One region of the Streptomyces sp. NPDC033229 genome, then DNA from elsewhere that is predicted to be linked to it. Evidence: riboswitches for the same ligand, from Rfam matches in the RefSeq annotation. Region 1 holds a riboswitch; each other region holds the start of a gene.
What was found. Region 1 has a riboswitch for cyclic di-AMP ahead of ACZ53N_RS07815 (C40 family peptidase). Riboswitches for the same ligand answer to the same signal wherever they lie in the genome.
Positions count from the first base shown of each region.

Region 2: another riboswitch for cyclic di-AMP. It lies ahead of ACZ53N_RS30475 (M23 family metallopeptidase); the one in region 1 lies ahead of ACZ53N_RS07815 (C40 family peptidase).
Region 3: another riboswitch for cyclic di-AMP. It lies ahead of ACZ53N_RS06310 (transglycosylase family protein); the one in region 1 lies ahead of ACZ53N_RS07815 (C40 family peptidase).

Region 1 is NZ_JBVIQR010000006.1:83,343-87,529, forward strand. Features, by position in the region: gene ACZ53N_RS07810 (cytochrome P450 family protein) at 1-841, opposite strand, end outside; cyclic di-AMP (ydaO/yuaA leader) riboswitch at 1,387-1,551, shown strand; gene ACZ53N_RS07815 (C40 family peptidase) at 1,556-2,029, shown strand; gene ACZ53N_RS07820 (rodlin) at 2,374-2,784, shown strand; gene ACZ53N_RS07825 (alkaline phosphatase PhoX) at 3,056-4,187, shown strand, end outside.
Region 2 is NZ_JBVIQR010000047.1:31,104-35,290, reverse strand. Features, by position in the region: gene ACZ53N_RS30485 (DEAD/DEAH box helicase) at 1-420, shown strand, start outside; gene ACZ53N_RS30480 (PP2C family protein-serine/threonine phosphatase) at 744-2,087, shown strand; cyclic di-AMP (ydaO/yuaA leader) riboswitch at 2,300-2,468, shown strand; gene ACZ53N_RS30475 (M23 family metallopeptidase) at 2,479-3,768, shown strand; gene ACZ53N_RS30470 (MFS transporter) at 3,950-4,187, shown strand, end outside.
Region 3 is NZ_JBVIQR010000004.1:301,406-305,592, reverse strand. Features, by position in the region: gene ACZ53N_RS06320 (cytochrome P450 family protein) at 1-503, shown strand, start outside; gene ACZ53N_RS06315 (transglycosylase family protein) at 670-1,683, shown strand; cyclic di-AMP (ydaO/yuaA leader) riboswitch at 1,943-2,125, shown strand; gene ACZ53N_RS06310 (transglycosylase family protein) at 2,130-2,861, shown strand; gene eno (phosphopyruvate hydratase) at 3,152-4,187, shown strand, end outside.

The DNA.
Region 1 (4,187 bases):
CCACCGGGCAGTCGTAGCGGAGCATCTCCTCGATCGCGCCGTCGAGCAGGGACCAGTCGGCGCGCAGCGCCGCCAGCTGGTCGGGGTGGCGCAGCAGCTCGTGGACGCCGCTGGAGATGAGGTTGACGGTGGTCTCGTGGCCGGCGACGAGCAGGACGAAGGCCATGCCCAGCAGTTCGTCGGGTGAGAGCCGGTCGCCGTCGTCGTCCGTGGCGGTGGTCAGGGCGCTGAGGAGATCGTCGCCGGGCGCATGCCGCTTGGCCTCGATGAGCGAGACGAAGTAGGCGGTCATCGCCTGGGCGGCGGCGCCGGCGGCTTCCGGGCTGCTGGGCAGCACGACCTCGTTGGACCACTCGCGGAAGGCGGGGCGGTCACCGACGGGCACGCCGAGCAGTTCGCAGATGACCGTCAGGGGCAGCGGCAGCGCGAAGGATTCCACGAGGTCGGCGCGGCCGAGCGGCAGCATCGCGTCCAGGAGCTCGTCGGTCCACCGCGCGATGCGGGGGCGCAGCGCCTCGATGCGGCGCGGGGTGAACTCCTTGGCGACGAACTTGCGCAGGCGCGTGTGGTGCGGCGGGTCGACCTGGAGCATGTTCAGGCCGATCGCGTAGCCGCCGTCGTCCTCCCAGTCCGGCGAGTAGCGGATGTCGTTGCGCAGCCGGGGGTCCGTCAGGGCGGCCCGGGCCTCGTCGTTGCCGACGATCAGCCATGACTCGCGCCCGTCGGGGGTGCGCACCCGATGGACGGGGCCCCGCTCCCGCAGGCTCGCGTAGAGCGGATACGGGTCCTTGGCGAAGTCCGTGCCGACGGGCGTGAGGTCCTCGAGAGTTGGCGTGGACACAAGCGTTCCCTTCGTCGTCCGGGAGCATGACCGGAGCTCAAATGGGGATTACCCCCCACTTGATGGGCCGACCCTAGCATCAAATGGGGGGTTGTCCACACTTCGAGGGGTGCGGGGAGGAGTCGTCGTCATCGCGCGCGAACGCGCGGGGCCCTGATCGCTCATCACTCGTCGATCCGACGGGTTCGCACGCAATGCGGAGGCTGTTATTCAGTCACCGGGCGGCATGGCCCACGGAACCGGCGGACGCGCGCCGGGCCGCTCTGTCGACGCCCTGCGGGGGTCGGCCGCGACCGCCGGTAACTCCCTTGATATCCAGTCGATTTCACGCTCGGCCCGACGCTGATTTCCGCTGCATGAGGGCTGTTGACAGGGGTTCGGGCGGGGTGAAATCGGCCTCCGGTTCCTTGAGTCGACGCGAAGTGAACAAGTTCACAGAAGGCTGTTTGGGCTCTGGTTTTGAGTGGTTGATGATGCAGGATCTTTGCTCGAACACAAGAACCCGTCACAGAGGCGGGCGACCCGGGCGGACGCCGAGTCCTGCCGCCGTCCGGGTGCAGATTCAGATCAAGGATCGGCAGGAGCGGGAGACCCAAGCACGACGAACCACGATGGCAGTGGTTCTTGGGGTGAAGCCACGTATGTGGCCGGGCAACTTTGTCAGCCCGAACCCGACAGGTCACCTTTCGTAGGCGGATGACGAAGGGCTTTGGCATGTCTGCGTTCCCTGGCATACCCGCACTCCTTTCCCGGGCCGGAACCGCATCGGTTCTGACCGCAGCCACCGTCACCGCGTCGATGCTGATCCCGTCACTGGCAACCGACGCACAGGCGGCGACTCCGGGAACGAAGGCGCTGCAGATCGCGGCCTCCAAGAAGGGGTCGCCGTATCAGTACGGCGCCACCGGTCCGAACCGTTTCGACTGCTCGGGCCTGACGCTGTACGCCTTCAAGAAGGCGGGTAAGGCACTGCCGCGCACCGCGGCTTCGCAGTACAACAAGACCAGGCATCTTTCGTCCGGCTCACGTCAGCCGGGCGACCTGGTGTTCTTCCACTCGGGCAGCAACGTCTACCACGTGGGGATCTACGCCGGGAAGAATCAGATCTGGCACTCTCCGAAGCCGGGCAAGTCCGTGCGGCTGGAGAAGATCTGGACGAACAGTGTCTGGTACGGCCGCGTCAAGTAGCCCTTGAGGCTGTGCAAAAGCCCGCCCGGACGCTCTTGTGGGGGCATGTCCGGGCGGGCTGACGGCCGCGGAGGCACCGCTGCGCGCAGCACGCTACCAGCCCGAATCCGAAACGCCCGGGCGCCCGTCACCCCATTGGCCGCTCCCGAAGGCGCGCCCCGCGTGCGCGCGTAATTGCCCGCCCTGTCTCCCGGTGGGCCGGGGTCGTTTGACGGTTGCCTTTCGATGTCGCCGCCCATGATCCGGCTGGCTCAAATGAGTGAATGTCCGGAACTTCTTAAATCGACCGGAGTTACTCAGGTCGCTTCCTTGTGAGGGGCGCTAATCGATCGAAAGGCATGGACGTGCTCAAGAAGGTACTCGCCACGACCGCGATGACGGTTTCCGCGGTCGGCGCCATCACCGCTCCCGCGATGGCGATCGGCAACGACAACAACGACGTCGCCAATGGCAACGCTGCGAAGACCGGTTACGGCAACACCAAGACCGGCGGCGAGCAAAGCCCGCAGATGAGCCTGATCCAGGGCACGCTCAACAAGCCGTGCCTCGGCATCGGCAAGATCGGCCTCCAGTCCCTCATCGCGCTGATCAACATCGGTGTCCAGGACATCCCGATCCTCACGTCGCAGCAGCAGCAGCAGTGCACCGACAACTCCACGATCAGCGACGGGGACGACCAGCTGTCGCACATCCTGGACGAGATTCCGATCCTGTCGGGCAACGGTTCCGGGAACAGCGTGCACGACGGGCACTGACGGCCAGGAGCCTTTGGTGTTCATCCCCCTGCTCCGGGTACGCGGGATCCGGAGCAGGGGGATTCTCGTATGCCGACGCAATTGATCACCTTGTCCAACGGGCGGATTATCACGGGGGCTCGGGGTCCGCAGCGAGGAATGGGCCCGGAAGAGGATCACCCCGGATTCACCTCTTGTTGATGTACTGTCAACTCTGCGCTTTTATGGTCCGGGAGACCAGGCCTCGCCGCCGGTCGGTGATGAGGCACCCCCCAACTCCCCTGGAGTGACCGTGGAACGTCGCACCTTCCTGCGTGCGGCCGTCGTCGGCACCTCGGCCGCCGCGCTCGGCGGCTCACTGTGGAGCGCCGCCTACGCGAGCCCGGCCCAGCCGGGCGCCGGCCCCTACGGACCGCTCGGCGCCGCCGACGGCAACGGACTCCGGCTGCCGAAGGGCTTCACGGCCCGGGTCGTCGCCCGGTCCGGACGACAGGTCTCCGGCACCTCCTACACCTGGCACAACGCCCCGGACGGCGGCGCCTGTTACGCCGACGGCGCCGGCTGGATCTACGTCTCCAACTCGGAGATCAACCCCTCCGGAGGAGCGAGCGCGCTGCGCTTCGATGCCGCCGGGACCGTCGTCGCGGCGTACCGCGTGCTCTCCGGCACCCGCCAGAACTGCGCGGGCGGCAGGATACCGTGGAACACCTGGCTGTCCTGCGAGGAGGTCGACCGCGGTTACGTCTACGAGACCGACCCGTGGGGCAAGAAGGCGGCGGTGCGACGGGACGCGATGGGCCGCTTCAAGCACGAAGCGGCCGCCGCCGACCCCGTCCGCAAGGCGGTCTACCTGACCGAGGACGTCCCCGACGGTTGCTTCTACCGTTTCACGCCCACCACCTGGGGAGACCTCTCGGCCGGGAAGCTCGAGGTGCTCAGAATGGGCTCGGGGACCTCGGGACCCGTCACCTGGGGGGCCGTCCCCGACCCGTCGGGCGCCCGCACGGCCACCCGCGATCAGGTCTCCGGGGCCAAGCGCTTCAACGGCGGCGAAGGCTGCTACTACGCCGACGACACCTGCTGGTTCACCACCAAGGGCGACAACCGCGTCTGGCAGTACAACGCGGCGGCCGGAACCATCGAACTCGCCTACGACGACTCGCTGGTGAGCGGCAGCGCACCGCTCACCGGCGTGGACAACGTCACCGGCACGCCCTCCGGCGACCTCTTCGTCGCCGAGGACGGCGGCACCATGGACATCTGCCTCATCACCCCGGACGACGTCGTCACCCCCTTCCTGCGGATCGACGGCCAGCCCGGCTCCGAGATCACCGGGCCGGCCTTCTCGCCGGACGGCAGGCGGCTGTACTTCTCCAGCCAGCGCGGAACCACGGGAAGCTCCTCGGGCGGCATCACCTACGAGG
Region 2 (4,187 bases), on a different contig from region 1:
ACGTTCGTGCTGCCCGAGCAGCGCCGTGAGATGTCCCGGATGATGACCACGGCCCAGATCACGCCGAACGTCATCAAGACGTACCCGACCGACCCGGAGCTCGCCCGCATCACCGGCGCCCGCGAGCCCAGCGGCGTCCCGGTCGTCATCACGCCCCCGGCCCCGGCCCAGCCGCAGGGCACCGGCAAGTCGTCCAGCTCGCGCGGCAGCCGCGGTGGCCGCGGCCGTACCCGCACGGACGCCTCCGGCTCCGCCACGGGCGGCTCGGGCAACAGCGGCAGCCGTCCGTTCCGTGGCTTCGGCAACGGCACGGAGGGCTCCCGCCGCTCCGGCACCCGCCCGGGCAACGCGGTCGGCCGCGGCCGTCGCAGCGGTGGCGGCGGCACGGGCGGCGGTGGCCGTCGCCCGTCCGCGGCGTGACGCGTACGGAGTGACCTGACGGTCGTCAACACGGTCTTCAACGCCGGACGGGCTGGTTTTGGCTGAGCTCAGCCAAAACCAGCCCGTCCGGCCGTTTGAGGACGCGCCCGCAGGGTGCTCGCCGCCGCAGGCGGCCAGGACGGCCCGCGGCCGAAGATCCGCCGGACAGGCGAGCGGCGCTCGCCGCCGCAGGCGGGGGCCCGCAGCCCCCAGGCGTATCCGGGCCCCGCCCCGCCCACCAACGGCGCAGCCCCACTCGCCCGCGCGAGCGTCGCACGCGAGGCTGAGGGGATACGCGCGGGACGGCCGGTCAGGAGAGCACGGTGGGGAAGCGAGGCGAGCCCGGGTCGGCTTCGACACGCGACCCGGCACGTGAACCGGCCTGCGGCCCGGCCCGAGGCCCGGCTTCGAACCCCCCGTGGAACCCGCCGCCGCGGAACAGCGGGGAGTCCCACTGGACCACGGCCCGCCGCGCAGCGAGATGGTTCCCGGCCCTCCTGATCGTCGGCGGCGCCGCCTTCGACTACTTCACCCCGCCCCGCTTCACCTACGCCCCCTTCTTCTGCTCCGCCCCCCTCATCGCGGCGGCCCTGCTGTCCCTGCGCGCCACCGCGGCGACCGCCCTGGCGGCCGTGGGAGCGGCCATCACCCTCGCGGTCTACCACCGGGTACACGACACGGCCGAGTCCGCGACCGAGGTCACCACGGTCATGGCCGTCTCGCTCCTCGCCCTCGGCCTCAACCGCATCGTGCGCCACGGTGACCAGCAGCTTGCCTCCGTGCGCGGCATCGCCGAGGCCGCCCAGCGCGCGGTCCTGCCGACGCCGCCGGCCCGCATCGCCGGGCTGCGTGTCGCCGCGCGCTACGTGGCGGCCCAGGCCGACGCCCGGATCGGCGGCGACCTCTACGCCGTCCAGGACACCCCGCACGGCGTGCGCGTCATCGTCGGCGACGTACGCGGCAAGGGCCTGGGCGCGGTGGAGGCCGTCGCGGTGGTGATCGGCGCCTTCCGGGAGGCCGCCGAGCAGGAGCGCACGCTGGAGGCGCTCGCCGCACGGCTGGAGCACGCGTTGCGGCGGGAGGGCAGACGGCGCGCCAACCTGGATCAGGCCGAGGGCTTCACCACCGCCGTGCTGGCGGAAGTGCCGCCCGGGGCGAACACGCTGCGCCTGGTGAACCGCGGCCACCCGCCCCCGCTGCTGCTGCACGCCGACGGGCGGGTGGCCGAGATGTATCCGGAGGTGCCCGCGCTGCCGCTCGGCATGGGGGACCTGGGCGGGTGGCCGGACCGGGCGGAGGAGCGGGAGTTCCCGGCGGGTTCGACGTTGCTGCTGTTCACCGACGGGGTGACGGAGGCCCGGGACGCGGACGGCGTCTTCTACGTCCCGCAGGAGCGGCTGCGCGGCAGGCAGTTCCGGAGCCCGGACGCGCTTGTTGACCTACTCGCCGCGGACGTGGCGCAGCACTCGGGCGGGCACACGGCCGATGACATGGCCCTGCTGGCGATCCGGCGCGGTGACGGCCTCCACCACCCCGTGGCCGCCGCGCGGGGCACCCTCACCGCGACCGTGACGTCCACGCGGACACACGTTTCCTCGCACGCGTCTCCTGCCGTTCCTCCCACCACTTCTCCCGTCGCTTCTCCTGGCGACCGTAATCGATCTTGAATCGGTGCGCGCCGCGGATATCGACTGACGGTCGATCAACTCCGTGGTGTTCCGGTAGCGCGCAGTAACTCGCCTCCTGTGAAGCCCGCGTGTCCTGTGAAGTAGGCCCCGAAAGCCGGTGGGTTCGGGCGTTCAGCTTGGAATCCGCCAGCCATGTCTATTAACGTTCGATAACGCAGCGCGGTCGTCACAGCCGCCGCAAGAGGCGGCACCGTGCGCCTTCGCCGAATCCCGCGGGCACAGCACCACCTGCACCACCAGCGACAACCGGGAACCGGGGAACCACCAAACTTGGGGTGAATCGGGCCGTACTCCGGCCCGTAGGAGACCTTCCTGTTCCGAACCCGTCAGCTAACCCGGTAGGCGAGAAGGAAGGAAAGGAGTCGCCCTCGTGGCGTCCAACAAGCCTGCCCTCGGCGATGGTCCGTACGAGTCGTACGGCCCGTACGGGTCCTACGAGCAGCCGGAGCCGTCCGAGCTGTACGGGACCTACGCGCCGGAGCCTTCGATCGTGCCCGCGTACATGACTCCCCTGACACCCGCGGCCGAGCCCGCCGTTGCCGTGGAACCCACCGTGACCCCCATGGCCGCCGCCGAGCCGGCCGGGGAGCCCGGGGACGTGTGGAACCCCACCGCGGAGTCCGTCGCCCCCATCCGTGGCAGACACCGCGTCGTCAAGCAGCGCGGCGGCACGATGGCCCGCAGCGGTGCGGTCCTCGGCGTCGGCGTGATCGCGGCGGTCGGCGCGGGCGGCATGGCGACCGCCCAGGACCGCCCGGCGGCGCCGATATCCGTGCCCGACGTGGCCCAGAACATCCCCGGCTTCGGTGCGCTGCTGGCGGATGACGACCACAAGAAGACGGACTCCGCTTCCGGCTCCGCCGCGGCGCAGGCACCCGGCGCCGATCAGCCGCTGACCCAGGCGGGACTGTCCGCCGAGGAGGCGGCCCGGGGCACGTCCGACGCCGGCGAGGCGCTGCGCGCCCGCATCCTCCAGCAGGCCGAGCACCAGCAGAACCTCGGTGACGAGGAAGCCCGCGAGGCCGAGGCGAAGAAGGCCGCCGAGGCCCACCGGAAGGCGGCGGCCGAGAAGGCGGAGCAGGCCGCGGCCGAGAAGGAGAAGGCGGAAGCCGAGGCGGCGGCCGAGGCGAAGAAGGCGGAAGCGGAAAAGGCGGCCGAGAAGGCCGCCGAGAAGTCTTCGAACGAATCTTCTGACGAATCTTCGAGCGAATCCGGCAGTGACGGCGGGTCGGAGTCCTCGGACGGTGGCAGCGGCCACAGCTCGGGCTCGTACTCCCTCCCCGTCGGCTCGTACACGCTGACCGCGGGCTTCGGCCAGGCCGGCGACATGTGGTCCGCGAACCACACCGGCGCGGACTTCGCCGCCCCGACCGGTACCCCGGTCAAGGCGGTCGGCGGCGGAACGATCACCAGTGCGGGATGGGCGGGCGCGTACGGCTACCGCGTCGTGCTGACGCTGAACGACGGCACCCAGATCTGGTACTGCCACCTGTCCTCGATGGTGGTCACCTCGGGCCAGGTCTCGGCGGGCGACGTGATCGGCCGCGTCGGCGCGACCGGCAACGTCACGGGCCCCCACCTGCACCTGGAGACCCGGCCCGGCGGCGGTTCGCCGGTCGACCCGCTGTCGTGGCTGCGCGGCCGAGGCCTGCAGCCTTAAGGGGCCGAGGCCCGCATCCGTAAGGGCTGGATGCGGTTCGTAAGGGGCGAAGGCGGGAAAGAGCTCGTACGAACGTAGAAGCCCTACGCCTGCTGCCCAGTCCCGTACGACGTCGATAATCGGTCCCGATAACCACACCTTTGCCGCGAATGCTTCAGGTTCGAGTGGGAACTCGGGGTGTGTGACGAATGCGACGATCACCACCTCCGTGCCTGCCCGCCTCGACCGGCTGCCCTGGTCCCGGTGGCACTGGACGGTGGTGATCGGCCTCGGCACCGTCTGGATCCTGGACGGTCTGGAGGTGACGGTCGTCGGCAATATCGCCGGCCGTCTCTCCGAGAAGGGCAGCGGCCTGTCCATCACCTCCGGGCAGGTCACGGGCCTGGCGGCGGCGCTGTACGTCGCGGGTGCCTGCGTCG
Region 3 (4,187 bases), on a different contig from region 1:
TGAACCTCATCGGCAACGGCGTCTACGCCCTGCTGCGCAACCCCGGCGAGCGCGAGCGCCTGCAACGCGCCCTGGACGGGGGCGACGAGAGCCTGCTCGCCACCGGCGTGGAGGAACTGCTGCGCTACGACGGGCCGGTGGAGCTCGCGACCTGGCGGTTCGCGACCGAGCCGATCACCCTGGGCGGACAGCGCATCGCCGCCGGTGACCCCGTGCTCGTCGTGCTCGCGGCGGCCGACCGCGACCCCGAGCGGTTCGCCGAGCCGGACACCCTCGACCTGTCCCGGCGTGACAATCAGCACCTCGGGTACGGGCACGGCATCCACTACTGCCTGGGCGCGCCGCTCGCCCGGCTGGAGGGGCAGGCAGCGCTCGCGACGCTGCTGCGCCGCCTGCCGGATCTGCGACTCGCCGCCGATCCGGAGGAGTTGAGGTGGCGCGGCGGGCTGATTATGCGTGGTCTACGCACGCTTCCGGTGGAATTCACTCCGCGTATCAGATGACCATACGTCAACTCACGTGACCTTCGCGTGACCTCCGCTACACCGGCTTGTGACTCCTGTGGTCCGTCGCTATGTTCGACCACCATCAACTGAGCCGCCAACGAGAGGCCAACGCATGCGCTCCGGCAACGGTAGACACCGCAGACCCCGTCAGGTACCGGCAATCGTGGTCGCGGCGGGGGTGACGGGCGCGTCCCTCGCCATGCCGCTGCTCGCCGCCACCGGCGCGAACGCCGCCGAGGCCGAGACGTGGGACAAGGTCGCCCGATGTGAGAGCGGAGGCGTCTGGAGCTCCAACGCAGGCAACGGCTTCTTCGGCGGTCTGCAGATGACGCAGGAGATGTGGCAGCAGAACGGCGGCACGGACTACGCGCCGCGCCCCGACCTCGCCAGCCGCTCGCAGCAGATCGCCGTCGCGGAGCAGATCCTCGCGAGCCGCGGCCCGGACGCCTGGCCGAGCTGCGCGGTGTCCTCGGGGCTCGCGAAGGGCGGCAAGGCGCCGGAGGTCAACCCCGGCAGTACGCACACCCCCGAGCCGGAGGCGCCCGCCAAGCCCGCGCCGACGCGCAACACCCCTTCGACGCCGTCGACCCCCTCTCCCGACTCCTCAAAGAAGCCCGACTCCTCGACGAAGCCCTCTCCCTCCGAGAAGCCGTCCTCGCCCTCCTCTTCGCCGTCCCCCTCGTCTCCCGACTCCTCTTCCTCGCCGTCCGCGCCCACGGGGACCGGCAAGCCCACCGAGCCGGTGCCCGGCGATTCCACGCAGCCCACGGACGGTTCCTCAGAGGGCGGCAAGCACCGCAAGCCCTCCACGGACGACCCCACCGAGATCCCCTCGACCACGCCCGGCACCCCCTCGGGCTCCTCCGGCACGCCGACGCCCGACGGCACGGATGGCCCGAACGGCACGGACGGCACGGGCGCGGGCAAGGACCACGCCGGGACGCCGCGTTCGGACGACGGCCGCGCCTCGCGGGACGGCGGCGCGCGTACGGAGCAGCCGGGTACCGACGATTACACGGTGCGCCCCGGTGACAACCTGTCAGTCATCGCGGAGGAGCACTCCGTCGAGGGCGGCTGGTCCTCCCTCTATCAGGACAACAAGAAGGTGGTAGGGGCCGATCCGGACCTGATCCAGCCTGGTCAGAAGCTCGAGGTCAAGAAGAAAGCCGGGAAATAGAGCAGACTTCGGGGGGAATGTCCGTTCCAGTCGAAAGTGAGACATGGGTCTCGTTGACTTTTGGTCGGAAGGCGGTCGTCCGGAGTTTGTTCACGGTCTCTCACCTGCGGAAACGAGGTGTTCCCGTGGGTAACAAGAGGCAACTGTGGCTGGAATCAGGGGTTTGAACCCGTACGCCAGCTGTGTCTAACGTCGTCACCGCTCGCCACCGCGAGCACCACGGCCGCCACGCCGAATCCTGCCGGCGGCCGGAGGGGTCGTCGCGAAAGCGCCGTAGGCAGGAGCGGGGGAACCAAGGTAGGCGCCGGAACGGTCCAGCCGATCACATGATCGACAGGGGCGGGACGGCTTGGGGTGAAGCCGAGTGTGCACCGCACACCAGGCCGGGCAACTCACAGCCCGAACCCGACAGCTCACCTCGTAGGCGTCGGTGAGGAAACCGACTTATGTCCAAGGGCAAGCACCGCCGTCCGTCCAAGGCCGTTCGTATCGTCACGCTCGCCGGCGTCGCCGGTGTCGCCGTGGCCGCGCCCCTGATGGCCGCGACCTCCGCCAGCGCCGCCTCCGTCGACACCTGGGACGCCGTCGCGCAGTGCGAGTCCGGTGGCAACTGGTCCATCAACACCGGCAACGGCTACTACGGCGGCCTGCAGTTCTCGCAGTCCTCCTGGAACGCCGCCGGCGGCCAGGCCTACGCCGACCGCGCCGACCACGCCACCAAGAGCCAGCAGATCGCCGTCGCCGAGAAGCTGCTCGCCATGCAGGGCCCGGGTGCCTGGGGCTGCGCCGGCGCGGGCGGTCTGACCGCCGGTGGCCCGAAGGCCGACGTCGACACCTCCGGCTCCTCCTCCTCGCGCGGCACCTCCACCAAGTCGCACGCGGACCGCAGCGAGCGCCAGGCCCCGCAGCAGACCGCCCCGAAGGCCGCCCCGCAGCTCCAGTCCGACGACGAGGACGACGCTCCGGCCCCGGCCCCGAAGCAGACCGCGCCCAAGGCCACCCCGAAGTCCTTCAAGAAGGGCGACGGCGAGTACGAGGTCAAGGCCGGCGACACCCTTGCCAAGATCGCCGAGGCCAAGAAGGTCAAGGGCGGCTGGCAGAAGCTGCACGAGCTCAACAAGGACATCGTCGAGAACGCCGACCTGATCTTCGTGGGCCAGCAGCTGCACCTCAGCTGATCCGGCGGGCCGGCCACCGCGCCGCGCCACCGGTGTTCACAGCGGACCGCCCCGCTCCGACGCGCCTTCCCCCCGGGGCGCGCCGGGGCGGGGCTCCGCCGTTTCCGGCGACGCGGCCCTGACGGCTCCCGTGTCCGCGTTCTCCGCTCGGCGAACACATCGGCTATTCGTCCGATGATCTCGGCATTTGTGCGGTTTTTCGGCTCGCCAGGTGGTCCACCGGCGGGGGGAACCCCCGGAGCCCGTTAGGCTCGGGGGCAGAACTCCAGACACACACGAAGGAGACGCACGTGCCGTCTATCGACGTCGTCGTAGCTCGCGAGATCCTCGACTCGCGAGGCAACCCCACGGTCGAGGTCGAGGTCGGCCTCGACGACGGCTCCACGGGCCGTGCGGCCGTGCCGTCCGGCGCCTCCACCGGCGCCTTCGAGGCCATCGAGCTCCGCGACGGTGACAAGAACCGCTACATGGGCAAGGGCGTCGAGAAGGCCGTCCTCGCCGTCATCGAGCAGATCGGCCCGGAGCTCGTCGGCTACGACGCCACCGAGCAGCGCCTGATCGACCAGGCCATGTTCGACCTGGACGCCACCGACAACAAGGGCTCGCTCGGCGCCAACGCCATCCTCGGCGTCTCCCTCGCCGTCGCGCACGCCGCCTCCGAGGCGTCCGACCTGCCGCTCTTCCGCTACCTCGGCGGCCCGAACGCGCACCTGCTGCCCGTTCCGATGATGAACATCCTCAACGGTGGGTCGCACGCCGACTCCAACGTGGACATCCAGGAGTTCATGATCGCGCCGATCGGCGCGGAGTCCTTCTCCGAGGCGCTGCGCTGGGGCACCGAGGTCTACCACACCCTCAAGGCCGTCCTGAAGCGCAAGGGCCTGTCCACCGGCCTCGGCGACGAGGGCGGCTTCGCCCCGAACCTCGGCTCCAACCGCGAGGCCCTCGACCTCATCCTCGAGGCCATCAAGGAGGCCGGTTACACCCCCGGCCAGGACGTCGCGCTCGCGCTCGACGTCGCCGCGTCCGAGTTCTTCAAGGACGGCTCGTACGAGTTCGAGGGCAAGTCCCGCTCGGCCGCCGAGATGACGGACTACTACGCGGAGCTCGTCGCCGCGTACCCGCTGGTCTCCATCGAGGACCCGCTGTTCGAGGACGACTGGGACGGCTGGAAGACCCTCACCGAGCGTCTCGGCGACAAGGTGCAGATCGTCGGTGACGACCTGTTCGTCACCAACCCCGAGCGCCTCGGCCGCGGCATCGAGGAGGGCGCCGCCAACGCCCTGCTGGTCAAGGTCAACCAGATCGGTTCGCTGACCGAGACCC